One region of the Paenibacillus sp. IHB B 3084 genome, then DNA from elsewhere that is predicted to be linked to it. Evidence: a T-box and tRNA genes for the amino acid it is inferred to sense, from the RefSeq annotation. Region 1 holds a T-box; the other regions hold tRNA genes.
The links. A T-box is a leader RNA that pairs with one kind of tRNA and senses whether it is charged. The one in region 1 lies ahead of argS (arginine--tRNA ligase), so its partner is inferred to be a tRNA-Arg.

Region 1 (7,331 bases):
GCTCGATTATTAACCTGCTGTTCCGGTTTTATGATCCGCAAAAAGGAACGATCACCATTGACGGAACCTCTGTCAAGGACATTCCGAAGCAGTGGCTACGCCATCATATGGGAATCGTTCTTCAAGATCCATATTTGTTTACAGGTACAGTAGCCTCCAATGTCAGTCTGGGAGATAGCCGGATTACCAGAGAACAGGTGAACAAAGCACTGTGTGATGTTGGGGCTGACAAACTGCTGGCCCACTTGCCACAAGGCTTTGACGAGCCAGTGATCGAAAAAGGAAGTACTTTATCAGCCGGGCAGCGTCAGCTCATTTCCTTCGCCCGCGCGTTGGCCTTTGATCCGGCGATTCTGATTCTCGATGAAGCTACTGCCAATATTGACACTGAAACCGAGGCGCTTATCCAATCTGCGCTGGAGGTGCTCAAGAAAGGGCGTACTACCTTCATCATTGCTCACCGTCTGTCAACCATCCGCAGTGCGGACCAAATTCTGGTGCTGCATCGGGGTGAGATTGTCGAACGCGGTAACCATGACGAACTCATGGCTCAGGGCGGTCGTTACTTCCAGATGTATCAGCTCCAGTCAGGAACAGCGGGAACAGATACAAATGCATCCTCTACTGCATCGTCGGAACAGAAAGCTTTGCTTGCAGAGCAAACTGTTGTTGCAGCAGGAGCTGCGACTTCTGGAAAAGCCGATACCCGAGCAAGTACCAGCTCCTTGCAAAAACCGGGCACAGGTCAAAACGGACCTGGCTTGGCTGGAGGAAGCGCATAAAGCAAGCCCACAAAGCATGCATAAAAAAACAGCAAGTCTCCGGATAAATACAATGGAGGCTTGCTGTTTTACTTTTTTCTAAACACATGCTTCGTGTGTAGGCTACAACTATTATTGGGCTACCGAGGTGCCTGGTCCTGTAGGAGGAAAAACGGTTCCCTCTACTGCCTTTATCGTAACTTTGTACTTGCTGTCCACCAGGGTACTGGTGTGGGTATCCGTAATGACCTGGATATTCATTTCCCCCGGCTTTGGACTTGTCAACTTGTAGTAAATCACTGCATTGGCGTCATCTACATAGTCGATATGATCCACTTCAATACCGTAACCGGGATTGGGTGCCTGGAACCGGGTTAATGTTACCTTATTCTGTTGGTCATTCACCTTCTCTACACTCATACTAATACCATTTTGCTGGCCCGGATCTGAAGGCTCAGCCGGATTTTCTGGAGTAGATTCTATCGGTTTATGATTTTGCACAAATTCGGATGCATTATAGACCATCTCTGCTGCCTCCATTCGGGTTACCTTACGGTCCGGACTAAAGTTGCTCTTTTTATCTAATTTTGCAATTTTGGTCAACAGCAGGAACTGAACCCCTTCGCTTGAATCTTGGTCCAGCTTCTTACCATCCGCCACATTAATGTACATGCGGACTGTTGGATATTCTCCGGTTGCACTAACCGCTTTGTACAGTATATTCGCGAATTGTTCTCTTGTCATCTGAGTGCTTGGATCAATATCCGGTGACAAAGGAATTTGGTGTTGAGCCGCAATCCGGTAAGACTTGGCGTACCATGCCGAAGACGGAATATTTGCGAAGGAACCCGTCGTGAAATCCGGCATAACCTGAAGATCCATCGCATTAACGACCAAATGCACCCCTTGTGCATACGTAAGTGATTGATCAGGCGCAAACTTATCCTTGGTAATGCCCTGAATAATCCCTCTGTTCTGAAGCGAACTTACAATCTTCTCCTGCTCGGTTCCTTTTATATCACGAAAAGCAGAAGCTGACGTAGCCACTGCCAACGAACAGATCACGAGCAAAGCTGCTGTCACGCTTTTGTTTTTTTTCATGAGATGCACCTCCATATTTACTATATTTCTTCTATACTTATCGACGCAATACTATCAACAAATGTTTCAGATACTCAAAAATTGATTGTAAAAAAAGCTTACGATACTTACAGTTAGTGTAACCCGTTTAACTCTTTTCTGCTCACGTCCTAGGCTACATTCTAAGGATACTCACTTTGCGGGCATTTTTCCTCAGGCCATTTGGCTACATCCGATAGGGTGCTTTCAGACCAAGAATTTGCAGCGTATGTGCCAAAATATCAGCAGTTTGTTCAGCCAACTGAATGCGCCACGGCCCACCATCGACAATCCGTTCCTTGGCGTAAAAGCGGTTGAACGCCTGCGCCGTATCCAGCGCAAACCTCGCGATAACCGAAGGTTCCAGTTGCCGAGCCGCACGCACCAGTTGACCCTGATAACGAACCAGTTGCTTAAGCAGCGCCCAGCCTGCATCCCCCAGCATTTCATCTGATGTATACGTTGAATCAGGTGCATGACGTTCCCCGCGGGAACATCTATACTAGAACCAGCCAACGTACCAGTGCCAGCATGAGCTTTTTCCAAAAGACTGCGTATACGTGCATGTGTGTATTGTACATAAGGACCTGTCTCACCTTCAAAGGTTAACGCGTCTTCCAGTGAGAAATCTACTTCGTTCAGGCGGTTATTTTTTAAGTCGCCAAAAATGATCGCCCCGATGCCGACATCCTCGGCTATTTCCTGTTGATCCTGTAAATCGGGATTCTTCTGAGTGATGATAGATAGAGCGCGGGCTACCGCTTCATCCAGTACCTCTTCCAGCTTCACGACTTTGCCGCGTCTTGTGGACATTTTTTTACCTGCAAAACGCATCAGACCAAACGGCACGTGCTCACACTGCTCCGCCCACATCTCCCCTGCACGCTTTAGCACCTCAAACACTTGCCGGAAATGCAACTGCTGCTCTCCACCTACCACGTACAGCAACCGATCAGCTTTCATCACCTCATGACGATAGATCGCCGTAGCCAAATCCCGTGTCGGGTAGATGGTAGTCCCATCCTTTTTCAAGATCAGACAAGGCGGCAGTCCTTTATCCTCCAAACGCACCACAAGCGCACCTTCACTTTCTTCCAGCAAACCTTTCGTCCTTAATTGGGCAACAACTGCCTTCATTTTATCATTGTAAAAGCTCTCTCCCAGCACATGGTCGAATGTAATGTTCAGACGCTGATACATGCGATCAAATTCACGCAGGCTGACTTCAACAAAAAACTCCCATAGCCGCTGAGCCTCGGTATCTCCATGCTCCAGACGGCGGAACCATTCTCGACCTTCGTCCTCCAAAGACGGGTCATGCTCGACTTCCTCATGAAAACGCACGTACAGCTTCAGCGATTCCCCAATCGGATCCTGCTGTAGCTGCTCCTCATTTCCCCATCTTTTATAAGCCGCAATTTGCTTACCAAACTGTGTTCCCCAATCCCCCAGATGATTCACACTAACCGGAACAAACCCCGTTTCCCCGAGAATGCGGTACAGTGCAGCGCCGATGACAGTAGAGCGAAGATGACCGATACCAAACGGTTTGGCAATATTGGGTGAAGACATATCAATCACTACCCGCTGTCCGTGTCCGAGAACTGGCTTGAAAAATTCTGGTTTGTTTAATTCAGCCAGCATCAGTGGAATATGAACGGAACGCCCCAGTGTTATATTGACAAAGGCTCCTGATGCCGAAGCAGTCAGTCCTTCCTTACGGGTTATGGCCTCCGCCAGTTCCAACGCAATTTGCTGCGGAGCCTTCCTAAACTTTTTAGCCAGCAAAAAACAGGGAAACGCTACATCCCCCCATTCCGGTTGTGGCGGTACCTCCAATAAAGAGGAAATCTCCTTTTCCTCCAAGCCCGTATGGGCAGAAATAGCCTGAGTAGCGGTCGATAACAGCATGGTTTTCTCTCCTTTTTTTCATTAGAATCTAACAAAAAAAGCTCCCGCCTCTTGAATTATTCAAGAGACGAGAACTTTAATATCCCCGCGGTACCACTCTTCGTAAATCGGATTGTGCAATGAACTATGCATAATCGCCGATTTCACTCCAATGACAAATAACGGTGTCTGCCGGGCTGAACTACTAACGGAACTCCGTGTTGGAACAACCGTCTCCCGGGTGCGCTTCACGTTGGGCCTCATACCGGCTTCCACCTTTTCCGGCTCGCTGTAATGATATGGCTCCCCTGCTACTCTCCCGTTCCAAGACGTTAATTCCCATCATTATACAAACCTATCCTGTAGAAAGCAATGTTTTATTTTCTGTTCAGGCGCTGACTCGATTATATGTAATTACACAGCCACCATTTGGCGGCATGCCTGAACACAACGGCGGCAGGCTTCTGCACATTGCTTGCAATGCTCATGGGCGTGCTTACCGCATTCAGCAGCACATACTTCACAGGCTCTGGCACACAGCTCACAAATTTGCTCGGCAAATTCCGTTCCGCGTTCCAGCATTTGAGCGGCAAACCCGCATATTTCTGCACATTCCCGGCTCACTCGAATACACTCGCGCAGCATAGCCAAATCATATTCCTTCAAGCTCGCCACATAACTGACGTTGCAAGCGTTCATACATTCCAGGCAAGCATCCACGCATTGTTGGTATGAATGTTTCATAATACATTACCTCCCTGTTGTTGACCCTGCTGTATTATTACCCGCCGACAATTGAGATTAATCAACCGTTGTTCACGCTTTCATCAATGACCAAACAAAAAATCCTGACTTATGTAAGGAAGTGTACTATATTCCAACCCATCCGTGCAAGGGAATAAATCACACCGCTTCCTCGTGTCCACTATTGACTTGCATACCCGCGATCGTTCCTCTATTGTAAAAAAAGAGTATGTCTAACCATAGATTGAGGAGTGAGCATTGCAATGAATATATCTTCTGTAGAGGAGCATCGACTGGAGGCCCCGCAGCAGGTTAGCTGCATGGTTGTAACCGTCTCCGACACCCGTACCGTAGAGACAGATACCGGAGGACGCCTACTGATGGATTTGCTGGAAACGAACGGCTATCAGGTAGTCCGATATGTTATCGTCAAAGACGACTATGACGGCATCCGGCAGCTCGTATCCGAAGCCGCTGAACGCGATGACATTGAGGCCGTACTTTTGACAGGCGGCACCGGTATTTCCCCGCGTGATACCACATTTGAAGCCGTATCCTCTCTGCTGGATAAGGAACTGCCCGGATTCGGGGAAATCTTCCGTTATTTAAGCTTTGCTGAGGATATAGGTTCAGCAGCGATATTGAGTCGTGCTGTGGCTGGCACCGTGGGCCGGACAGCCGTATTTTCTATGCCAGGCTCGCGTGGAGCCGTCCGTTTGGCGATGGAGCGCATTATTATACCTGAGCTGCGGCATGTCATGAGGGAGATTTACAAATAACACACAGATTTCCCTCTCACGCTCTGAAACACAAAGAGGCACCCCATCATTTGCAGGGTGCCTCTTAAAACTATTCCTTTTCTTCCACTTCTGGCTGCATATAGCTGTCGATCAGCTTTTGTTTCAGCCCCCATACCTTTTCACTGAGATTTACACGGTAAATTTCCGGGTTCAGCTTCCGCAAATATTCCGGCCAGAACAGTTGCAGCTGGGAAGTATGGTATGCGCGAATTTCGTCCAGTCCGGGAAGCTCATACACTTTCTGCCCATTTACGAAAATAGGCTCCAGCATCGGAACTGCCTCGTAATTTTCCACAAACTTCTTCATATACGGATGCAGCGGGTTAAAGAGTTTCAGCCGCTTTCCATTGCGCGGACGATCTTCGTCCGGAAAAGAAATATAATCGGCGACAGCTCTCCCTTTCTTCTTATCTATAATACGATATACATCCTTCTTGCCCGGTGTGGAAACCTTTTCCGGGTTACCCGAAATTTTAATCGTCGGCAGCATTTCGCCTTCTACTTCCCGTTCGACCAGCTTGTACACCCCGCCCAATGAAGGTTGATCCGAAGCTGTAATGAGCTGTGTCCCCACACCCCATACATCGATACGCGCACCTTGGGCCTTTAAGTTGAAAATCGTATTTTCATCCAAATCATTGGAGGCTACAATTTGTACGTAATCCAAGCCTTCAGCATCCAGCATTTCCCGCGCCTGAATGGACAAATAGGCTAAGTCACCACTATCCAGGCGGATTGAATTCATACGTTTGCCCTGGCTCTCCAGCATCTTCGCTGTCCGAATCGCATGGGGAACGCCGCTCTCCAGCGTATCAAAGGTGTCCACCAACAGTGTGACCTGATCCGGTAAAACCTTCGCATACACGTCAAAAGCCTCCTGCTCACTCATAAAGGTCTGCACCCAGGAATGAGCATGTGTTCCCTTCGTCGGAATACCAAAGTGCTCACCTGCCAGCATATTAGATGTTGCGTCAAAACCCGCTACATAAGCTGCCCGTGCTCCCCAAATCGCCGCATCTGCTTCCTGCGCCCGCCGTGTACCAAATTCCAGCAGCGTATCGCCGCTTGCCACCTGCTTGATGCGCGACGCCTTCGTCGCAATCAGCGTCTGATAGTTCATAAAATTCAACAACGCTGTCTCGACCAATTGTGTTTCCATAATCGTTCCTTCGACGCGTACCAGAGGCTCATTCGGAAAAACAAGCGCTCCTTCTTTCATCGAATGAACGGTTCCGCCAAACCTAAACTGGCGCAATGCCTCCAGAAACATGGGATCATACTTCTCCTCTTGCTCTGAGAGGTAACGGATATCCTCTTCTGTAAAGCGCAGATTTGCAATATAATTCACAATGCGTTCCAGACCTGCGAACACCGCATATCCGTTGCCAAAAGGCAGCTTGCGAAAATATGCCTCAAACACAGCTTTGCGCTGGTGACTTCCGTTCACCCAGTGGGCGTACATCATATTAATTTGATATTTATCTGTATGTAATGCGAGGCTCGTTGACTGCATCGTAATCATCCTCTCTGACTGTCCCCGGTTTTGCAGCGGCGTACCGCCTTGTCCATCCGTCAGCAATATCCGACTCCATTCTGTTATCGGATAATGGTGCACAATCGTTAAGTTATTTACTTCTTCTGGCGTAAAATCGTATCCTCAGCCGACCATACGTCGGCTCCGAGACTGCCCTGAAAATGACCCAAAGCCCAATCATGTCCGGCCTGATTAAAGCTCGCCACAGCGTCCTTGTATACCGTAATCGCAAAACCTTTGTTATAAGCGTCTACAGCCGTATGCAGTACACATATATCCGTACACACACCGATCAAATGAACTTCCGTAATACCTCGTTCACGCAACCTGAGTTCCAGATCCGTGCCAGCGAAGGCGCTGTATCGTGTTTTATCCATCCAATAGATGGAATCACTCTGTGTAGCATAGAGGTTATGGAGCTTGCCATACAAATCTCGTCCCCCGGTTCCACGAATATTATGTGGAGGAAACAGCTTGCTTTCC
Region 2 (7,331 bases), 1.8 Mb from region 1:
AATTTATAAAATATGTCTCATTATTTAGTATATTCGCTTTTATCGATGCATTCATCAAATGTTTAAAGCCATCACTGTACATCCCCTGATGTAAATAATAGTAGGCCATTTCGTAACCAAACCACGCGAAATAATCCGGCATCACTTGTTGAACATAAATATCACCCAATGACGGTTGATGTGAAAAAGACTCAATCTCTGTTTCGAACTGTTTAAGTATATCATTTACATCTAGCTGATATCGGTTAGCCGTTATCATAATGTTCAGCAGTTGAGTAACCCTATCTTCTTGAGTTGTATCTGACGATGCATCAATATAGTTAAGATATTCGTATAGCACACTCACATCTCCAGATAAAAGCTTATTCACAATAACATTAGCTTTTGCCCAATGTCTGAACAAGTTAACCCAGTGTCGGGTATCCTCGTCCGTCTCTTTGACCCAATCTAAATTAGCGTAGGCGTATGTATATTGTAGAGCTTGCTGATAATCGCCTTGGGCTTCATAGACACCTGCACACAACAGGTCAGCATAAGCAATGTATCCAAATAACGGACCCCTTGTTTTCTTTTCATGCTCTCTGGGCTTTCGTTTCTCCTGATGCTTTATTGAATACTGGATTTTCGCTTTCTCCTTCATTATGCGAGCTGTCTTATCAACTTTGTCCCATTGACGCAAAGACCTGTACACGTTAGCCAAATCCTTCAATGCATCCAGTTGATCTATTTCATCCAGACGTTCGACAAAGGGCTCAAATAGCGTAGCTGCCCTGAGATTTCGGTTCTGATCGTCTCCAACCTGAATCGTAAACATACGATACTGACATATGGTCAAGCGTTCAGAATGCTGGTATTTCTCCGCTTCCGCAACCCCCTCAAAAAGCAGCAACGCAGCAGCGTGCCGACCTTGTGCGAATAATTTTTCCGCTGCATCAAATAGCTTCGGGGAATATAGCAGCTTGTCCATGATATGACCAACTATACGCTGAATCGCTTCCAGCTTATCCAGCTCAGCACAGCGATACAATACCGGTTCAATTCGCCGCCAATCCGGGGAACGTTCGATGATGTAATGATCTATGTATCGTTCGTAAAAAGAGCCTTCGGGTAATCCCATAGCCAGCGTGATTCGATCAAGCTGATGTATAGCAACAGGACGATGCTTAAGAATCCAATTATTAAGTGTTCTTTGATGAACACCTGAACACTCGGCAAATTGTGCCAACGTCAAGTCATTTTGCTTTAGATATTCTTCCAACTCCGCTAAAATCGTAGGTGTATGTTCCAAGTCACAACCACCCTTCATACAAAAATCCAAATTTTATAATCTTCTTTCAGATTATTGTCCAAATATTGGCATGTGTCAATATACTTTTTCTTGATATTCGCATATCAAACCAAAGCCCTTTCCCCAAATCAGGTAGTCGCTCGCTCCACTAATTTAAACTCCAAATGATGTAACGTTTCATCCAGCCCTTCAAGGGTATTGCGAATCATAATGAACGCGTTCTCAGCTTGTTTATCAATCGGGTAATGAATCGTTGTTAAATCCAGCAAATGCGAAATTTCTGTGTTATCAAATCCGACCACCGCAAATTGATCCGGCACAGAAACGTCGAGCCTGCGTGCTTCGGTCAGCAGCCCTGCTGCCAAATAATCTGTAGAACAAGCGAAGGCATCCGGTTTGTCCGTTTGTTCTATCCACCAATGGGCGATATTTTCACCGGCTTCAATGGTATTCAAATTATAAAAGTGCGGGAATACCTCAGCGTCCAAATCATATTTTTCACAAAAATCACGGTAAGCCCGAATGCGTTCCTTCGTATTAAGCCCCCGCATATTGCCATACACATTTACAATTCTCCGGTATCCTCTGGCATACAAATGCTCCAGCGCCAGCGTATAGCCCTGATACTGATCCATAAATACAGAAGGAATTGCCTCTATGCTCACACGCTGCCATGTCACAATCGGACCATATTTGGTATAATGCTCGATCACACTCCACTCATTGACGCGAATCATACAAACCAAGGCATCCAACTGCTTTCTTCGCAACATTTCCAGTGCTTCAAGCTCCCGCTCCTTATCCCCATTCGTAATAAAAAGCGCTATATTAAAGCCATGCTCCTGAGCATACATCGTAAAACCACGCACAAATAAATTCAATGAATCATTAAAAGAAATTGAAATAATTCCTATGAGCTTTGTCATGCCCGTTTTTAAAGAAATCGCATTCAAATTAGGAACGTAATCCAGTCGGTCTATGACCTCCTGTACACGCTGTCTTGTCGGTTCACTCACATACGGATGGTTATTAATGACACGGGACACCGTTGCCGAGGATACACCCGCAAGCTTTGCAATTTCATGAATATTCGCCATAGTCCTCACCTCGTTCTTTCTATTTTAGCATGTTCGTGTTTAGCATGTTCGTGGTGCCCGACCCTATAATTGTCACCTTCCCAAAATAAGTTTTTTAAAAGCGCTTGACCTGTAATGCATTACAGAGATTACAGTGAAATAGAAGCTTAAGAAAGCGGTTTAAAAAAATGTACTCAGGAGGCAACAATCATGAAAAAAGGCTTAAAGATTGCAACTATCGGCGGCGGCTCCAGCTATACTCCGGAATTAGTGGAAGGCTTCATCAAACGTTATGCAGAGCTTCCCATTCGGGAATTGTGGCTGGTAGACATTGAGGCAGGACGCGAAAAGCTGGAGATCGTGGGAGCCATGGCTAAACGGATGGTGAAGGCAGCAGGCATTGATTGTGAAGTGCATTTGACGCTGGATCGCCGGGAAGCCTTGGTTGATGCCGATTTTGTAACGACTCAATTTCGGGTAGGCTTGCTTGAAGCCCGGATTAAAGATGAAAGTATTCCGTTAAAACACGGTATGATCGGTCAGGAAACCAACGGTGCCGGAGGAATGTTCAAAGCCTTCCGCACCATTCCTGTCATCCTGAGCATTGTTGAAGATATGAAAGAACTATGTCCGAATGCGTGGCTTATCAATTTCACCAACCCTGCGGGTATGGTCACCGAAGCCGTACTTCGTTATGGTCAGTGGGACAAAGTGATTGGATTATGTAATGTTCCAATCGGCGCGATCAAGAGTGCATCGGCTGTACTGGACAAACCGGAAGAAGAGCTGTTCTTTAAATTTGCAGGAATTAACCATCTGCACTGGCACAAGGTATACGACAAGACAGGCACCGAACTAACAGAGCAAGTAATCGAAGGACTGTACTCGCCTGGCGCAAAACCGGAGAAAGTCGTTGAAAATATTAAGAACATGCGCTTCCTGTATGATCAAGTGCGTCATTTGAAAATGCTGCCTTGTCCATACCATCGTTATTACTATATGACCGATAACATGCTGAAGGAAGAACTAGAGGAAGCCAAAAATGAAGGAACTCGGGGTCAAGTCGTCAAACGTCTGGAAGAAAGCCTGTTTGAACTGTATAAAGATCCGAATCTGGATTACAAACCGGAGGAACTATCCAAACGCGGCGGTGCGCATTACAGCGATGCAGCCTGTGAAATTATTAATTCCATCTATAACAACAAAGGCACCCTGATGGTGGTTAGTACACGTAACAATGGTGCAATTGATGATGTTCCTTATGACAGCGCGATTGAAATTACCAGTGTGATTCGCGCACATGGTGCAGAACCCGTAAACTTTGGCAAATTCTCGCCTGCACAGCGCGGTTTACTGCAAGTGATGAAGGCGATGGAAGAGTTGACGATTGAAGCGGCAGTAACGGGTGACTACGCAACAGCTCTGCAAGCCTTCACCCTGAATCCGCTCGTACCAAGCGGTGACATCGCCCAAACGGTGCTGGATGAATTGCTAGAAGCGCATAAAGAGCATTTGCCACAATTTTTTGCGCATAAGGCGAAAGCAACAGTATAAAACAAAAGTGAAGCTTTTTTTCTACCATTTTAGTGGTATATCACGTTCTAAGTTCGAAGTTTTTGAATCCTGCAAGCAAAAAAGAGGCCGCGTCGGACGTCCGACGGAGGCCTCTTAGTGTTTTATTCTTCTCCCTCAGCATATTAATTTTTTAACTTATTGTGACATTTCCCCCTTGGCAAACATACATTGATTTTGTTAAAAACATTTTCGAGGAGGAAGCAACTATGAGTCACACAGTTCGACCCGGCGAGTCCCTGTATTTGATTGCCCAAATGTATCATGTCGATTGGAGGGACATTGCCAATGCTAACGGGATTATGTCGCCTTACAACATTTACCCGGGCCAAGTTTTGATCATTCCGGGAGGAGGATCACCTAAGGGGGGAACATGTCATCATCATGTTGTACAAAAGGGAGAGTCACTCCATATAATTGCTACGTATTACGGCACGACATGGCAAACGCTTGCGGCGATGAATCATATCAAAAATCCTGATCTCATTAACCCAGGCCTATTATTGAAGATTCCTTGTTAATGATCATTTCTTAAATAACTGCATCACAGTATGTGAAAAAAAATAACACCAGCATATAAGTGGCTGCACTAGTACAGATGATCTTCTGCTTCTAGGCAGCCCTTATTGCTTCCCTATTTCTGCCTTCACAAACGCCCCTTTTAGCGTTCAATAGCATAGTTGGTATACTTTTACACTCTTGTAGCTGTTCTCATCCCACTGGAACACAAAAAGCTTCCTAACATGTAGGAAGCTTTTTGCTGTACGTCCCAGGAGGGATTCGAACCCCCGACCGACGGCTTAGAAGGCCGTTGCTCTATCCAGCTGAGCTACTGGGACAAAATGGTATTCGTTGGAACCTTATGTATTCAGCGCATTGATTATTATATCATATTTTTGCTAACTGTCAAAAGCATTTTTTTATCGTACAAGTAAACAGGCTGCAAAAGGAATCATTTGGACGCTGACGGGGTATTATGTACAAAAGGCCATGCTACGAAGGAGGTATAAAATCCGTGAGAGGTCTACTGTCATCACTTTGTTATTTCAGTATTTTTTTCGCCCCTTTTCTGTTGCCTGTCATTGTGTGGATTGCAGTACGGGACGAGTATGTTCAGGGACATGCAAAAAAGGCTATTTTATCGCACATTTTCCCTATTATCGCGGCGATTCCGCTATTGTATTTTATTGCAACGGCGAATCATGCAGGTTCTGTAATCGGGTTTGTGCTGCTATTCGCTGTGGTCTATCTCGGGGTATTTGTCTACAACATCTACAAAGGTATCATGACGCTCCGTGAAGCCGCATAAATCTGAAGAAGAAGCCTCCTTTTATTCCGCGAGTTAAGCGGGAAACGGAGGCTTCTTTAAAAATTTTCAATATACAAATTTATTTATTTATTTATTACCAAAGCGTTTAGGACTTCTCCGTACCTCGTGTCTTACGTTTTTCTCCAGCATTTCTTCCGCGAACTCATTGTTATGAATATAACTGCTGCCTTTATTTTTTTATACTTCGCTTTGCTGTCTATGATTTCCCCCTCCTTTCACGCTGATTCGGCGATGGCGCCGGAGCCCAAATCAACAGAAGCCGAGGAATAGCACACCATATCCTCATGCCCCGAACTCCTTGGCAAACTCTGTACTGAGCTGCCCATAGGAGAGCAATTCCCTTTTAAACTTTTCTCGTTCTTCCCCAGCCGTAATGTGTGTGGAGTCGGTAAAAGCCTTGTCCGTCACTTCCTCAAACGCGGAATGCAGATTATTATCGTACCAATCCAGCGCCAAATCGGCGTCATTACGAATGATGCGTACCACGTCATAGCCTTCCTGACGATCCTGCTGATTGGTGGCGGTGATGTAGACCAGCAGTTCCGGGTCATCTGCCGCACCGGGTCGCACCTCTACCTCAGCGCAGCGCACTCCGTCAAGTTCGGTGAAGCGGCGTATTTTAGCATCCTTGATGTAGTACATTTGCCTTCCTCCTTCCTTGCGAATACACGGGTTGCCCCATTTGTAGTTTTCGGAACGGACAGACATTTTATGCTCCTTTTCGGCATATATACTGATGAACTGGGGATTTAGTTTTTGTTTCATCCCAACACTGGATGAACACGACAAAGAGAGGATGAACAGACATGTGCGGAATTACTGGTTTCATACAGTGGAACGGAGACCTAATGCATCAATCGGAGCTGCTGCTCAATATGACGCAAACGCTCTCCGATCGCGGACCGGATGCTGCAGGCACCTGGATATCCAACCCGTGTGCCTTCGGACACAGAAGACTGAGCGTCATGGACCCGGAAAACGGCGCTCAACCCATGATCCGGCAGCTTGAGGATATCACTTATACGATTGTATATAACGGGGAAATATATAACGCGCCTGAGCTGAAAAAAGAGCTGCAACAGCGAGGGCATTTTTTCCGGACACAATGCGACACAGAGGTATTGCTCGAAGCCTACATTGAGTGGGGCCCGGATTGTGTGGATCGGCTGAACGGCATTTTTGCCTTTGCGGTCTGGGACAGTGAGCGAGAGCAGGTGTTTCTGGCACGCGATCGGCTGGGAGTGAAGCCGTTATTTTACAGCCAAACCGGAGATGTATTCGTATTTGGCTCGGAGCCCAAAGCGCTGCTTCAGCACCCTGCGGTAGAAGCCGCAGTCGACGCCGAGGGCTTGGCTGAAATTTTTATTATTGGTCCTGCACGCACCCCCGGACACGGCGTCTATTCGTCCATGAAGGAGTTACGCCCCGGACATACGCTAACGTACAGCCGCGACGGTGTGCGCATTCAAGCCTACTGGAAGCTGGAAAGCTTTGCGCATGAGGATAACACCGAAGAAACAGCACTCAAGGTACGCGAGCTGTTGCTGGATACGGTGGAGCGGCAACTGATTTCAGACGTTCCGGTATGCACTTTGCTGTCGGGCGGTCTGGATTCAAGCGCACTGTCAGCGCTGGCTGTCGATTATTACAAGCGTACCGGACAGGGACAAGTTCATACGTATTCGGTCGATTATGTGGATAACGACAAGCATTTTAAAGCCCATGCGTTCCAGCCCGGCGCCGATGCTCCCTGGATTCAGCGGATGGTCGATGAGTTAGGCACGAACCATCACTGGATCCAATTCGATACGCCCGAGGTCGTAGCAGCGCTGAACAACTCCACGCTAACGCGGGATTTGCCCGGTATGGCGGATGTGGATTCGTCGCTGTATCTCTTTTGCCGGGAGATTAAAAAAGGAGCCACTGTCGCCATTTCCGGTGAAGCGGCGGATGAAGTGTTTGGCGGATATCCGTGGTTCCATCGTGAAGAAATGCTCAATTCGGATACGTTCCCGTGGGCAGTCGCTCCCGACATGAGAGCAAGTCTGCTGTCTCCCGAGGTGCG
Region 3 (7,331 bases), 1.7 Mb from region 1:
ACATGCCCCATCCGACGGCTGCACCATATCCAAAATAGTTGTTAATGAACGATTCACGATACAGGTACAACACAATGGTCATGCCACTTGCTCCGGCACCACCGTCATTACCGACCAGTACCTGTGGCTCGGTGAAGAGCTGCATGCCCCCGATGGTGGACGTAATTACGGTAAACAGGATGACCGGACGAAGCATAGGAATGGTGATGCGGAAGAAAGCTTGCGCTCCAGTTGCCCCATCTATTTTCGCAGCCTCATACAGCACATGCGGAATACTCTGGAGTCCGGCCAGGTAGATGATCGCGTTATAGCCGGTCCATCTCCATACAACCATGGAGGAAACGGCGATTTGGATCCCCCACGGCACATTCAGCCACTGGATCATAGGCAAGCCCAGGGTGCACCATGTACTAAACTCTATCGCGTGGTTTCAGATTGGAGACTACACCAATGCGGCAGGCGAGGTCGTTCATGGTGACCTGACACGTTTCTTCGCAGGCGATAAATCGGCAGGAATGTTTATGTCCGGCTTGCGGTATATCCGTTTCATAGTTAATCAGAGCCAATCCTTGTAAAATCCCTGCGGCGGGTAGTGTGGCTACTGGAAGCATTAACGACTTGCCAATTTTTTGCAGAAATCTCAGCATAACATTCTTCCCTTCTTCGTCGAGTTTGGGAGCGTCGTACCATCCTGAAATTCTTATTTTCGTCTATTTTTTACATCATAAATCGGGAAATCTGACACGGTCAACGATTATTTTAGTACATAAAAAGACGCAAATCCGCAGTTGACATCGCTTACAAGCTTATATAATATCAAATTTAAGTTAATAATCGTGACGGAGACAAGAGAGCCACGCAGACATCCCATGCAAGAGCACAGGGGGCGGTTTGTGATGGCTTTTCTTTTTTTGTGCGCGGTGAAAGCGATTAAAAATCGGTTGATCTATTGAGGAGGTAGGTTGTATGTCGCCATACGCAGCCGAATTCGTAGGGACAATGATCCTTATTGCTCTAGGTGGCGGAGTGTGCGCAGGGGTGTCCCTGAAAAAATCATTTGCCCACGGCTCTGGCTGGATTGTGATCGGATTCGGATGGGGGCTCGCGGTCGCCGTTGCGGTATATGCGGTTGGCCAGATCAGCGGAGCACATTTGAATCCGGCGGTGACGCTGGCGCTTGCATTTCAGGGAGCTTTTCCGTGGAGGGATGTTCCGGGCTATATTACAGCTCAGCTTCTTGGGGCCATGGCGGGTGCCGTGATCGTGGTTCTGCATTATTTACCCCACTGGAAAGAGACGGAGGACACAGCAACCAAACTCAGTGTATTTGCTACAGGACCGGCTATGGATCATCCGTTCGCCAACGTGCTTAGTGAAATGATAGGTACTTTCATCTTTGTTCTTGCTTTGCAGTCATTCGGTGCCAACTCCTTTACTGAGGGACTGAAACCACTTATTGTGGGTTTTCTGGTTGTCAGTATCGGCTTGTCCTTGGGCGGGACGACAGGTTATGCTATTAATCCGGCTAGAGATTTGGGCCCGCGTCTTGTGCACTGGTTGCTTCCGATTCCCGGTAAAGGCACATCTAACTGGAAATATGCCTGGGTGCCAATTGTAGGTCCGTTGCTGGGGGGCTCTTTCGGAGGGTTGTTTTACCAGACCGTATTTAAAGGGAATATGACTCCAGCTTTCTGGATTGTGTTGGGTATGATTGTAGTGGTACTTATGATTACCTTTCGTTTCAGCCGTACTTATAAAAGTGATAAAGCTAATAAAATAACAGCATAAAATGAGCGGATTACAGGGGGAGAGATCAACGATGGAAAAATATATTTTGTCACTGGATCAGGGAACGACAAGCTCAAGAGCGATTTTGTTTAACAGTAAAGGGGATGTGGTGTACTCGGCTCAGCGGGAGTTTCCGCAATACTTTCCTCATCCCGGCTGGGTAGAACAGAATGCGAATGAAATCTGGAGTTCCATTCTTGGGGTCATTGCATCCTGTCTATCCGAATCCGGTGTAAAAGCGAACCAAATTGCCGCTATCGGCATTACCAATCAGCGTGAATCGGTAGCCGTGTGGGACAAAAATACAGGACTTCCTGTGTATAACGTACTTGTATGGCAGTCGCGCCAAACCTCCGAGATCTGCGAAGAACTGAAGCAGCAAGGGCATCAGGAGCTATTCCACAGTAAAACAGGGCTGTTGATTGACCCGTATTTCTCAGGCACAAAAGTGAAGTGGATACTGGATCATGTAGAAGGTGCGCGGGAAAAGGCAGAGCGAGGCGACTTGCTGTTCGGTACGATTGATTCGTGGCTGATCTGGAAGCTATCCGGCGGCAAGGCGCATGTGACCGACTATTCCAACGCAGCCAGAACACTGATGTATAACATTTATGAGCTAAAGTGGGACGAAGAACTGCTGGACATTCTCGGTGTGCCAAAAAACATGCTGCCTGAGGTACGGCCTTCTTCCGAGGTATATGCTCATACGGTGGATTATCATTTTTTTGGTCAAAATATACCGATTGCAGGCGCAGCGGGTGACCAGCAGGCGGCTCTATTTGGTCAGGCTTGTTACGAAAAAGGGATGATCAAGAATACTTACGGCACAGGTTGCTTCATGCTGATGAACACGGGCGATCAACCGGTGGAGTCCAAGCATGGACTTATTACGACCATCGCTTGGGGGCTGGAGGAAGGCAAGGTGCAATATGCGCTGGAGGGGAGTGTCTTTGTAGCGGGTTCGGCGATTCAGTGGCTTCGTGACGGTCTGCGCATGTTCCGTGAAGCCAAAGACAGTGAAGCCTATGCAGCCCGCGTTCCCTCTTCGGAAGGGGTGTATCTGGTACCAGCTTTTGTCGGCCTGGGCAGTCCATACTGGGATAGTGAGGTGCGTGGAGCGATGTTTGGCCTGACACGTGGCACCACGAAGGAGCATTTTATCCGCGCAACACTGGAGGCACTTGCTTACCAGACGAAGGACGTGCTTGCAGCGATGGAAATTGACTCCGGCATTGCCGTGAAGACGTTGCGGGTGGATGGAGGAGCCGTGCTGAACAATTTTCTGATGCAATTCCAGAGCGATATTCTCGATGCCACAGTAGAACGGCCTGTGATCCATGAGACGACGGCACTCGGAGCCGCATGTCTGGCAGGTTTGGCGATTGGATATTGGAAGAGCATGGATGAGCTGCGCAAGCGTGTGAAGGTGGAGCGGTCTTTTGGCCCCGCTATGGATGAAGAAACGCGCAGCAGTTTGTATGAGGGCTGGAAAAAGGCCGTGAATGCGACGATGGCCTACAAATGAGTGTTGTAACCGTGAAAAAGAAGGCTGCTCTTTGCAGAGCGGCCTTTGTCATAGTTTTAAAGAGGAATTATGCTGAAATATCCTGCAATTCTAATATAACGGGACAGTGATCGCTGCCTGTAATATGGCAATCAATCTTCGCATCTGACAACAACGGGCGAAGTCTGTCCGAGACGAGAAAGTAGTCGATTCGCCAGCCGATATTCCGTTCTCTCACCTTCGGCATGTAGGACCACCAGGAATAAACATCCGTTCGGTCGGGATAAAAGTGTCTAAAAGTATCTATAAATCCAGCGCTCAGCAACTGCGACATTCTGTCACGTTCCTCAGGCGTAAATCCGGCATTTCCGTGGTTGGCTTTCGCATTTTTCAGGTCAATTTCCTGATGAGCCACGTTCAAATCGCCGCAAACAATGACAGGCTTCAACGTATCCAGCTGTTGCAGATAGCTGCGGAATCGGTCTTCCCATTCCAGTCTGTAAGGCAGTCTGGACAAATCCCGTTTGGTATTCGGAGTGTACACATTGACCAGATAGAACTTCTCAAATTCCAGAGTAATGATTCTACCTTCCGGCTCTTCATTTTCCTCCAGGCCATAATGTACGGAAAGCGGTTTGATTTTGGTGAAAATAGCAGTGCCAGAATATCCTTTTTTTTCGGCATAATTCCAATACTGCGTGTATTCCTCCATGTTCTCCATGACAATTTGTCCCTCTTGAAGCTTGGTTTCCTGCACGCAAAATATATCGGCATCTGTTTCTTTTACATAGGTATAAAATCCTTTGGTCACACAAGCTCTTAAACCATTGACATTCCAAGATATGATTTTCATTTATTAATTCTCCCTTGCCGTACCAAATATGTAAGCATACTGCTTTATTTCTGTGGCACTTCGTCAGTTCCATGCTCGTCGGAAAATATTTAACATTAGATGATAGCATTCTCAGCGTTTTTTTGAAGTGGATACGAACTTTTCTACATTAGAATAGAATATATTTTTTTGTGCGGGGGCTGTGAAACGAAAAAAAGCTCCCTTACGGAAGCTTCTCACGATAACGTCCCAGGAGGGATTCGAACCCCCGACCGACGGCTTAGAAGGCCGTTGCTCTATCCAGCTGAGCTACTGGGACATAAAATTCAAGCGAATATTAATATATCACATGGATAAAAAAGATTCAAGCTTTATTTCGCATATATCCGGAATTCAGGCTTTCTTTAGCATAAAAATCAAGGTAGCTATCGTTTTTTTTGCCTCATAAAAGGGTATGTTAGAATACAGGTGAATATGTGGAAGACGAGAGGTTGGACTTCGGCCGCTGTTTCTCATATAATCTACAAATACTTTAGCTTGCGGTGGAGAGGGGGTGCCTTGAATAAAGGACTCCAAGGTGACGACAAAAGAAAATAATATTGTTTTGTTTCCGAAGACACTGGATTACTATCAAATTCAACTCACTGTAATGCTTGAAAACGAACGTTACGGAGAGGCGATGGCGATGCTGCGTTTTTTGATGCAATGTCAGGGTCAGGAACAGAAGCAATACGAAGAGTGGGATGCCCTTTTACAATGGCTGGAAGCCGCGTTTCCACAATATGCCGACAGAGGGGCGGAAACGGACGCTACGGAAGAAGATGAGGTCAGTGAAGCAGAGCTGGCCCGCCGAAATGCGCGCTTCAAGCAGGAGCAGGATGCAGGCTACGGCAACAAGTTGCTACGTATGGCTATGGATGAACCGTTGTCGGAACAGACGATTTTAGCGCTGGAACAACTGTCTTATCTGGATCTGCCGGAAATCGACGATGCGCTGCTTAACTGGATTAAGGAACGGGAAATCCACCCTCTGCTTCAATTCCGTGTTTTGCAGACACTACGACGACGCGGAATGGAAGGGACGATCGAAATCAGCCGGGGAGATGAGAAGGCAGAAATCGAGATTGAGTCTATTCCGTTGCGGCCGGATGAATTTCCTGAACCGATTATGCGTATTCTGGAGCGGGTGGCCGATCAGACTGAAGTGCATGAGCCTACGCTGTTCTATTTTGCGCAGGAGCTATGGTCGCAGTTTGTGATGGCGGTGTACGGTACGAAAGATTACAGGTCAATGCTGGTGGAGGAGGACGGGATGCCGGATATTTGGGCGGCAGCACTCCATCAGACGGTATCGGAGAGTCTGAGCGGCAACAAGGATGAGGAAGAAACCCGTGCTATATACGGCATTACCGATGCGTTGCGCTTCCGTTTTGAGCAGGTATACCGGTCGATGCGTCTATTCGTAGCGGCGGGAATGAACACTCCATAACGGCCGGAAACGGTTACTTGTGAAGCATTCAAAGGGCTGCCCTTGAAAAAGATAGTAATGTTAGATATACTATAGTGGTTATTTTGTGTGCGTTGATCGTATGAAAACTAAGTGAAGATTTTGTTGGAGGGGAAAGCATAAAATGAAAGCAACTTGGGAGAAAATAGAGAAGAACCTTGGGGTTCTTGAAGTTGAGGTTGACGCGGATCGTGTAGCCGCTGCACTCGACAAAGCTTTTAATAAAGTGGCTAAACAAGTAAGTGTACCAGGATTCCGTAAAGGTAAAGTACCACGTCCTATTTTTGAAAAGCGTTATGGTATTGAAAGCTTGTATCAGGATGCAATTGACTTCCTGCTGCCAGAAGCCTACAGCCAAGCTGTAGAAAAAACGGATATTTTCCCGGTAGACAGCCCTGACGTTGAAATTGATCAATTCGCTAAAGGCGAATCTTTCAAATTCAAAGCCAAGGTTACTGTTAAGCCTGAAGTGACTTTGGGTGAGTACAAAGGTGTAGAAGTGCCTGTAAGCAAACTCGAAGTAACTGACGAAGAGCTGGCTCAAGAGCTGGAGCGTTTGCAACAACGTCATGCCGAGCTGGTTGTCGTTGATGAAGATGCTGCACAATCCGGCGATACGGCTATTATCGACTTTGACGGTTCTGTGGATGGCGTTCCATTCGAAGGCGGACAAGCTGAGAAGTATTCTCTGGAGCTGGGCTCCAATACGTTCATTCCTGGCTTTGAAGAGCAAGTGATCGGTTTGCACACAGGCGATTCCAAGGACGTTGAAGTAACGTTCCCTGAGAACTATCATTCGGCTGATCTCGCTGGCAAACAAGCAGTCTTCAAAGTGAAGGTTCATGAACTGAAACGCAAAGTTCTTCCTGAGCTGGATGATGAATTTGCTAAAGACGTAAGCGAATTTGATACACTGGTTGAATTCAAGGAAGACTTGAAAAAGCAACTGCTGGAGCGTAAGGAAAACGAAGCTAAAGCTGCCCGTGAGGGTGCGGTAGTTGAGAAAGTTGCTGATAACGCAACAATCGACATTCCTGAAGCCATGATCAAAAGTGAAGTGCAAAATATGGTTCGCGATTTCGACAACCGTCTGCGCAGCCAAGGCATGAATCTTGAAATGTTCCTCGGATTCTCCGGCCAAAGCCAGGAAGATCTGGAAGCGCAAATGAAAGTGGATGCTGAGAAGCGTGTACGCAACAACCTCGTGCTGGAGCAAGTGGCAAAAGCGGAAAACATCGAAGTTTCCGAAGCGGAAATTGATGAAGAGCTGAAAAACATGGCTGAAGCTTACAAACGTTCGGTTGAAGAAATTCGCGGTATTCTGGAAGGTAACGGCTCGTTCGCAAACCTGAAAGAAGAAATTTCACTGCGCAAAACGATCGCTTTGTTGTTGGAAAACAGCAAAGAAGTTGAAGCGCCAGCTGAAGCTGCCGAGTAATTCAAACGATAAAATATACGAGGTATGCCGAACAGGCTGCAACGTAGCAATTAGATAGGGATAAGGCACGTAGTGAAAGTTACGTGCCTTATTTTTACCTTGGGCAATCCATATTTTAGTCGTTTATGGAAAGTGCTGTGAGTTGCGCTTTATTGTTGTACATAAGTCACTGCTGTACATTTGCACATACATACGAAACATGGTTAAATATGAGAAGGTCTCGGCTAAGTACGTTGTACAACAGCCCGCACTGCATATATGA
Region 4 (7,331 bases), 2.2 Mb from region 1:
TTCAGACAAACGCACGCCAGCAGGAGTCAGACGCATGGATTCAACAACCTGACCTTTTGGACGTCCAAAGTGACTCGCCAAAATAACTTTTGCACCTTTTTCAATCAGGTAGTTAATCGTTGGCAAGGTTTCACGAATACGCTTGTCATCCGTAATTTTACCGTCCTCAACCGGAACGTTAAAATCTACACGAACAAACACCCGTTTTCCATTCAGTTCTATATCACGTACGCTCTTTTTGTTCATCTCCATATTCCTCCGCACCCTTTTAATTTTACGAAACAGGAATTTAAGGCACATTTTGATATATAAAGAGCGGAAACAATAACTGCTGTTTCCGCTCTATGATGTTGCGCGATAAGACTGTTCTTACTTAGCCAATTTAGCGAAGTATTCCAACGTACGGATCAATTGTGCTGTGTAGGACATTTCGTTGTCGTACCAAGCTACAGTTTTCACCAGTTGTTTGTCGCCAACAGTCAGGACTTTAGTTTGAGTTGCGTCAAACAAAGAACCGAAAGTGATACCTTTGATGTCGGAAGAAACGATTTGATCTTCAGTGTAGCCGTAAGTTTCAGCATCGGAAGCTTCTTTCATCGCAGCGTTGATTTCTTCAACAGTTACGTTTTTCTCCAGAACAGTTACCAGTTCAGTCAGGGAACCAGTTGCTACTGGTACACGTTGAGCCGCGCCATCCAGTTTACCCTTCAGTTCAGGAATTACCAGACCGATGGCTTTAGCAGCACCAGTTGTGTTAGGAATGATGTTTTCAGCTGCTGCGCGAGCACGACGGAAGTCACCTTTAGCATGTGGAGCATCCAAAGTGTTTTGGTCGCCAGTGTAAGCATGAATTGTAGTCATCAGGCCTTCAACGATACCAAATTTGTCTTGCAGTGTTTTAGCCATAGGAGCCAGGCAGTTCGTTGTGCAAGAAGCACCGGAGATTACAGTTTCAGTACCGTCCAGAATTTCATGGTTTACGTTGTAAACGACAGTTTTCATGTCGCCAGTAGCTGGAGCGGAGATAACAACTTTTTTAGCGCCGCCTTTCAAATGTTTCTCAGCAGCTTCTTTAGTTGTGAAGAAACCTGTGCATTCCAGAACGATATCTACGCCCAGGTCTCCCCAAGGCAGTTCTTCAGGGTTGCGGTTAGCCAAAACTTTAACTTCTTTACCGTTTACTTTGAAGAAGCCATCGTGTACTTCTACTTCTCCTTGGAAAGTACCTTGTGTTGTATCATATTTCAACAGATGTGCCAGCATTTTGGAATCTGTCAAGTCATTAATTGCTACTACTTCAATACCTTCCACGTTTTGAATCCGGCGGAAAGCAAGGCGTCCAATACGTCCGAAACCGTTAATACCAACTTTAACTGTCATGAGTGAGTTCCTCCCAAAGTTCGTTTAGTTTATATATTCAAGACAGACCCGAAAGCCCGTCAAGACAACACAATTCATAAATCCGTATTAACCATTCAAATAATGGCTTACAATTTCAGCAGCAGCGCCTTCGTCGGTGACAAGAATATCTTCCTGCCCGAAACGCAGCACTGCATGAATAGCGGCCGCCTTGCTCTTACCTCCAGCTACGCCTAGAACCGTCTCGGTACGCCTGATATCCTCCAAACGGAGTCCAAGCGTCAGCATTTTGTGAACAACGACGCCGTCTTCGTTAAAATAATAGCCAAACGATTCGGCAACCGCGCCCTCACTGCTGATCTGGGCAAAGGTTTCGGGGTCAAGCTTGCGTCTGCGTGCCATCGCTATAGCGTTGCCTATCCCGTGAATGATGATCCGACTCTCTCGAATCAGGCTCAAAATATCCTGAATATTCGTATCTTCAAGCAGGGAGTTGTAAGCATGATTGCTGAGCAAATCCGGTACATGGAGCAGACGGTATTGTGAGCCGACCTTACGAGCCATTGTGGAAGCAATTGTGTTCGCCTGCATTTCCATGCTTTCTCCCAAACCCCCACGTGCCGGTACGAACCATCCGCCCTTAAGTGGGCCATTAGCAGGTAGTGTCAGTTGGTCCGCCACGTCGGCAATCGTCGTGCCACCTGTTACGGCGACCACATCCTCGTCGTCCATAACGCCCAGCAGCGCTTTTGCCCCAGCACGGCCCAGCTCCTGCTTCGTTAAAGGAGAAGCATCCGAATCCCCCGGAACGACAACCACCTTCCTCAAACCATAGGCTTGGCGAATCTGATCCTCCAATTGGGACAGGCCGAACAAGTTGTTCGCAATCGGCTCCAGCTGTTCCAGCAGATCCAGTCCTGCTTTGCTCACCTTCATGCCCACACTCTCAATCTCAATCAGCCCTTGGGCTTTAAGAAGATCGGTTTCGGCGCGCAACACGCGCTCGGTCATGTTTAGTGAAGCCGCCAGCGTTCTGCGTCCAATAACATCGGACAGCATAATCTGATGCAGGATTGTGTACCTTTTTTTCAAAACATCCATGAGGTCGGGCAGAAGCTGCTTCTGTATTTCTAATATCTTTCGCATGCTTTCCACTCCCGCACACTTCTAAGTTCTGTCTCTAATGCTATATCACTAACTGGTCTTAAAACGTCCCGGGTTAACTTTTTAAGTCCCACGTATATCTTAACCAATATTTGCTCTACATGCAAGTCTATCTGAACCTATATTTCTCAACTTTTTATGTGAATATGCGCACGTAATAAAAGCTTGCAATTCAATGCCGTATATCATATAATCATCTTTGTTTCCAATTAGCTGTGCGCCCGTGGTCCAACGGATATGACGTAGGCCTCCGGAGCCTGAGATCGAGGTTCGATTCCTCGCGGGCGCGCCATTTTTATGAATGTTTAAATGCTTCTATATACTATTTTAACCAACTAGAGCGCAGAGGGCTCTTTTTTTTGACCATTAGTTTGACTTTCTTTGACTTTTTGTTTGAAATTGTTTATCATGTGGTTAATACGGTAACAGTTTATAAATAGGGACGTGTAATCGGCATGTCCACCAAATCCATTAACGATATTAAAGGGAGGTTTTTTGACGTGAGCTATGTTCCTATGGTAGTAGAACAAAGTAACCGCGGCGAACGCGCCTATGACATTTATTCCAGACTGTTGAAGGATCGCATTATTTTGTTGGGCTCGGACGTCAATGACGTTGTAGCCAACTCTATTATTGCGCAAATGCTGTTTTTGGCTGCCGAAGATCCTGAAAAAGACATTCACTTGTATGTTAACAGCCCTGGCGGTTCGATCACAGCCGGTATGGCCATTTTCGATACGATGCAATATATTAAACCTGACGTGTCTACGATTTGTGTAGGTATGGCGGCTTCCATGGGTGCGTTCTTGCTGAACGCAGGTGCCAAGGGCAAACGTTTTGCTTTGCCAAACAGCGAGATTATGATTCACCAACCGCTGGGTGGCGCGCAAGGTCAAGCAACGGATATTGAAATCCGCGCCCGCCGCATTCTGAAAATGCGCGACAAATTGAACCGCATTCTCGCAGATCGCACAGGCCAACCACTGGAGCGCATTGAAAAAGACACCGACCGTGACTATTTCATGTCCGCAGATGATGCCAAGGAATACGGTATTATTGATAAAGTGCTAACTAGCTCCTCTCCAGAAGGTGTATAAGAGAACGAATTATTGTCTCTGAATAGCTGGTAAACCAAAAAAGCTGCCTACCGGATAATTGTTTCCGGTAGGCAGCTTTTTTTGGGTTTACTGTTCTTTTGGGTATAAATAATCCAAATGATTCATCTGTACTACTCATTCTGTCCAGCAAAAGGCTTGCTGCCTTGAGGCAACAATTGACCAAACGAATAAGTGAACTCAGGAATACCATACGCATAAGGCCCATACTCATACAAGTCAAACACAATCGTCACACCGCTATTCGTTACATAAAAATTTGGATTAGCCGCAATATCCTTGAAGCCACCAAAGCCGCCTTCATTCACCATTGGACCATTAATTTTTTTCTTCAGGTCGCTATTAAGAAACTGTTTGTAATTAGGATTGGCCTTCAGCACGTCAGACAATTGCAGCAATTTCCCATCAGCGAGTGAGAACGTATATCCTTTACGGGCCGTCATACCATGAGCACCAGCCGTATCGGAGTAATCCTCCATAATGATGCTCAAAATCCCTTGTTGGTTATGGGCAATAGCAAAATCATTACTGAAAGTATACGGTCTTTCTACTGTAGGTTCACCCTCTGCTACTTGCTTTTTGCCTGCTGCCAGTACTCCCTCCGCTTGCTTTTTGAGCACACTATTAATGGCCTGCTGAGCTTCAGGGTTTAGCTGGCCACCGCTGATTTGCGGGTACTTAACCTTGTAGGAAACCTTTGCATCACTCGAAGCCGGAAGAGATTGGGACGTAATCGTGATCGGATTTAGCTTGCTTTTACTCAATGTTACTGTTTTCTGAGCTGCATTCCACTGAGCATCGATACCCAGATAGTCTTTCAGCAGACTCATAGGAATGTACAGCTTCCCGGCGATCTGTTTGGCGATCATACTACGCGTGCTGATTCCGTTAACATTGACATAGGTATACGAGGAAGAGGACATGACGAAAAGCTTGTTGTACCCACTACCTACGGTATAAGTCGCTGTTTTGGCATCATAACTCACCGGAATCCCTAGGCTGTCCCGCAATGCTGCTACGGGAATCAATGTGCTTCCGTTCACCCGAATCCCTTTGGTGGCCAACGCTTTACCATTCCATTGGATAGAAACACCTGGTTGCTGTGCTGTAGTCTGTTGTTTGGATGAAGCTGCCTCGATATAGGAAACAGGAACAACTGCGACTCCTACTAAAATTCCCGCTGCCAGCAGTGCGGAGCCCCATTTTTTTGTATGCTTGTTCATATGAAGTATTCCTCCTGTTGTAGATGTGTACTGTGTATTGATTACTTTACTTATTATATCTATACCCCAATGTTCGTTGTTTACAATCTGTACACTCTCCGATTTCAATCTGTACATCTAGGGGGCCCAGCTATTACAGACTCATTACAAAATAGTTTCGACATATAAAAAAGCCAGCAAGTCATCCTGCAAATAAAGCAGGACGCTCGTGGCTTCGTTATAATCTGTACGTTAGTTCAATTCGTATTGTGCCGATACTTGGACCTTCACAGTCACTTGACCGGATTGTATTTCTGTTCCGCCGCTTGTATCCAAGAGCGCTTTACTCATAGCAGCCTCACGTTGTGTGAAGATTTGGGCATCTCCCCCATCTACCGTTACGTTCAGGAGAGTTCCAAGCCCTCGTTTGGTTGCCTTCGCTACAGCATTCGCTTTGGATTGAGCATTTCCCAACGCCTTTGCAATCGCTTCTTCTTCATAAGCTGAAGAGTTCTCTACTGAAAAACGTACGTTATCCACGTTGTTCGCTCCGGACTGTGTGGCCCCATCCAGCAATTGACCGATTTTATCCAAATCACGGTATTTAACGGAAAGTGTATGGTTGGCAATATAGCCTTTAAGCTTCTGTCCAGTTTTTTCGTCGTAGGTATAGTTAGGCTGCACGTAGAACTGGCTCGTCTGAATGTCGTCCGCACTGATGCTCCACTTTTCTTTCAGCAGTTGTGTGACCTTACTTATTTTAGCGGCGTTGGCTTTTTGGGCAGCGGCTGCTGTATTTCCTTCAGATTGTACGCCGATGGATAGATAGGCAATATCGGGTTTAACCAATACTTCCCCGCTGCCACTCACATTAATCACACTGCTTACCGTCGTAGATGCTGACGCGGCATAGGCGCGATCTGCTCCTGTCCATAATCCTACCGCTACTACTCCTGCCAATAATGCTCCTGCCAGAACTGCTGTATTTGCAGCTTTTGTCCAATGTTTCATCATATTCGCCCTCTTTTCTTGATGATGTGTGTACCTTCCAGACGGAAACAAAGGGAAAAGGTTGCAGTTAGGCACCATATTTCCGAACAGAGTACCACCACAGGATGTAAATTACTTGTAGCTTGGGCCAAACACAGCGGCGGTATTCAAAGAGACCCCCATTGGAGCAGCCCAGCGGGGGATTGACCACTCTGTTTTTCCGGATACAAAAAAAGCCCCCAAAGGGGCTTTTCACTAAGAGCATTTACCATATCACAAAGCAGATGTTTGTTTATTGATTTTCCAGCTCTACCTTACTAACCAGACTTACTAAAGCGTTTACAGCCTGCTCGGCGTCCGCACCTTCAGCACTAATGTTAATTTCAGTACCTGTACTGATGGCAAGGCTCATAATACCCATAATACTCTTGGCATTAACCTTTTTGTCTTCTTTTTCCACAAAAATCTCAGATGAATATTTATTCGCTTCCTGTACGAACAACGCAGCAGGTCTGGCGTGCAGTCCTGTTTTCAAGCGTACGACTACCGGATGTTTTGACATGTCAGCTTACCCCCTCATCAAATAAATCTGGACACTACTTACTCCATTTTATTTATCACATTATAACATTAACCCGGGACAGACACTAGAAAAAAAACTAAAAAAACCGGGGCAGAAGCCCCACAGACATTCCTTTTATGGAATCAGGCCATTTTCTCCCCTGATTTTGTCAGCCATCTCGTCAATTTTGCGAAGACGATGATTTACACCCGATTTACTCACGACCCCTTTGAGCATTTCCCCGACTTCTTTCAAATTCAAATCAGGATGAGCGAGACGTATTTCCGCCACCTCCCGCAGCTTATCTGGCAGCGTATCCAGCCCGACTTCCCTCTCCAGCAACTTGATATTCTCAATTTGCCGGACAGCAGCTCCAATCGTCTTGTTCAGATTAGCCGTTTCGCAATTAACAATCCGGTTCACGGAATTTCGCATATCGCGCATGATGCGGACATCCTCGAATTTGAACAAAGCCTGATGCGCGCCAATGATGCTGAGTAGCTCAATGATCTTTTCGCCTTCCTTGATGTAGAGAATAAAGCCTTTTTTTCGCTCAATGCAGCGGGCATTCAGATGAAACTCATTCGCCAGATCGACCAGCGCCTGGCAATGCTCCTCATACATCGAGGAAATCTCCAGATGGTAAGACGATCCCTCCGGATTGTTCACAGAGCCACCTGCCATAAAAGCGCCACGCAAATAAGCCCGCTTACAACAGTTTTTCCGAATGATATCCCGATTAATCCCGTCCGTGAACATGAACCCCTCTGATACGATGTAAAGATCCTTCAACAGCTCTTGTACACCGCTTGGAATGCGGACAATGTACACGTTATTTTTTTTCAGGCGCATTTTTTTCCGTACAAGCAGCTCAATATGAACTTGAAAATGCTTTTTGATCAAGGAGTAAATCCGCCTTGCAATCGCGGCATTTTCTGT

Region 2: it has a tRNA-Arg gene. The T-box ahead of argS (arginine--tRNA ligase) is inferred to sense a tRNA for this amino acid. The anticodon was not compared.
Region 3: it has a tRNA-Arg gene. The T-box ahead of argS (arginine--tRNA ligase) is inferred to sense a tRNA for this amino acid. The anticodon was not compared.
Region 4: it has a tRNA-Arg gene. The T-box ahead of argS (arginine--tRNA ligase) is inferred to sense a tRNA for this amino acid. The anticodon was not compared.

The regions. Positions count from the first base shown of each region.
Region 1 is NZ_CP013203.1:212,447-219,777, forward strand. It holds gene ASL14_RS00945 (ABC transporter ATP-binding protein) at 1-782, shown strand, start outside; gene ASL14_RS00950 (S-layer homology domain-containing protein) at 894-1,862, opposite strand; partial or broken gene argS (arginine--tRNA ligase) at 2,068-3,791, opposite strand; T-box leader at 3,852-4,106, opposite strand; gene ASL14_RS00965 (four-helix bundle copper-binding protein) at 4,185-4,514, opposite strand; gene ASL14_RS00970 (MogA/MoaB family molybdenum cofactor biosynthesis protein) at 4,778-5,293, shown strand; gene ASL14_RS00975 (nicotinate phosphoribosyltransferase) at 5,364-6,827, opposite strand; gene ASL14_RS00980 (cysteine hydrolase family protein) at 6,944-7,331, opposite strand, start outside.
Region 2 is NZ_CP013203.1:3,959,429-3,966,759, reverse strand. It holds gene ASL14_RS18610 (helix-turn-helix domain-containing protein) at 1-1,288, opposite strand, end outside; gene ASL14_RS18605 (LacI family DNA-binding transcriptional regulator) at 1,417-2,385, opposite strand; gene ASL14_RS18600 (6-phospho-beta-glucosidase) at 2,575-3,918, shown strand; gene ASL14_RS18595 (LysM peptidoglycan-binding domain-containing protein) at 4,146-4,457, shown strand; tRNA gene ASL14_RS18590 (tRNA-Arg) at 4,702-4,775, opposite strand; gene ASL14_RS18585 (magnetosome magnetite crystal formation protein family) at 4,952-5,245, shown strand; gene ASL14_RS18580 (hypothetical protein) at 5,549-5,908, opposite strand; gene asnB (asparagine synthase (glutamine-hydrolyzing)) at 6,073-7,331, shown strand, end outside.
Region 3 is NZ_CP013203.1:4,003,897-4,011,227, forward strand. It holds partial or broken gene ASL14_RS18775 (carbohydrate ABC transporter permease) at 1-397, opposite strand, end outside; gene ASL14_RS18780 (hypothetical protein) at 411-647, opposite strand; gene ASL14_RS18785 (MIP/aquaporin family protein) at 967-1,788, shown strand; gene glpK (glycerol kinase GlpK) at 1,820-3,313, shown strand; gene ASL14_RS18795 (exodeoxyribonuclease III) at 3,381-4,145, opposite strand; tRNA gene ASL14_RS18800 (tRNA-Arg) at 4,370-4,443, opposite strand; gene ASL14_RS18805 (hypothetical protein) at 4,702-5,613, shown strand; gene tig (trigger factor) at 5,756-7,069, shown strand.
Region 4 is NZ_CP013203.1:2,384,516-2,391,846, forward strand. It holds gene ASL14_RS11145 (phosphoglycerate kinase) at 1-246, opposite strand, end outside; gene gap (type I glyceraldehyde-3-phosphate dehydrogenase) at 370-1,380, opposite strand; gene ASL14_RS11155 (sugar-binding transcriptional regulator) at 1,468-2,505, opposite strand; tRNA gene ASL14_RS11160 (tRNA-Arg) at 2,741-2,815, shown strand; gene clpP (ATP-dependent Clp endopeptidase proteolytic subunit ClpP) at 3,024-3,620, shown strand; gene ASL14_RS11170 (PdaC/SigV domain-containing protein) at 3,752-4,861, opposite strand; gene ASL14_RS11175 (SIMPL domain-containing protein) at 5,093-5,851, opposite strand; gene ASL14_RS11180 (HPr family phosphocarrier protein) at 6,123-6,392, opposite strand; gene whiA (DNA-binding protein WhiA) at 6,528-7,331, opposite strand, start outside.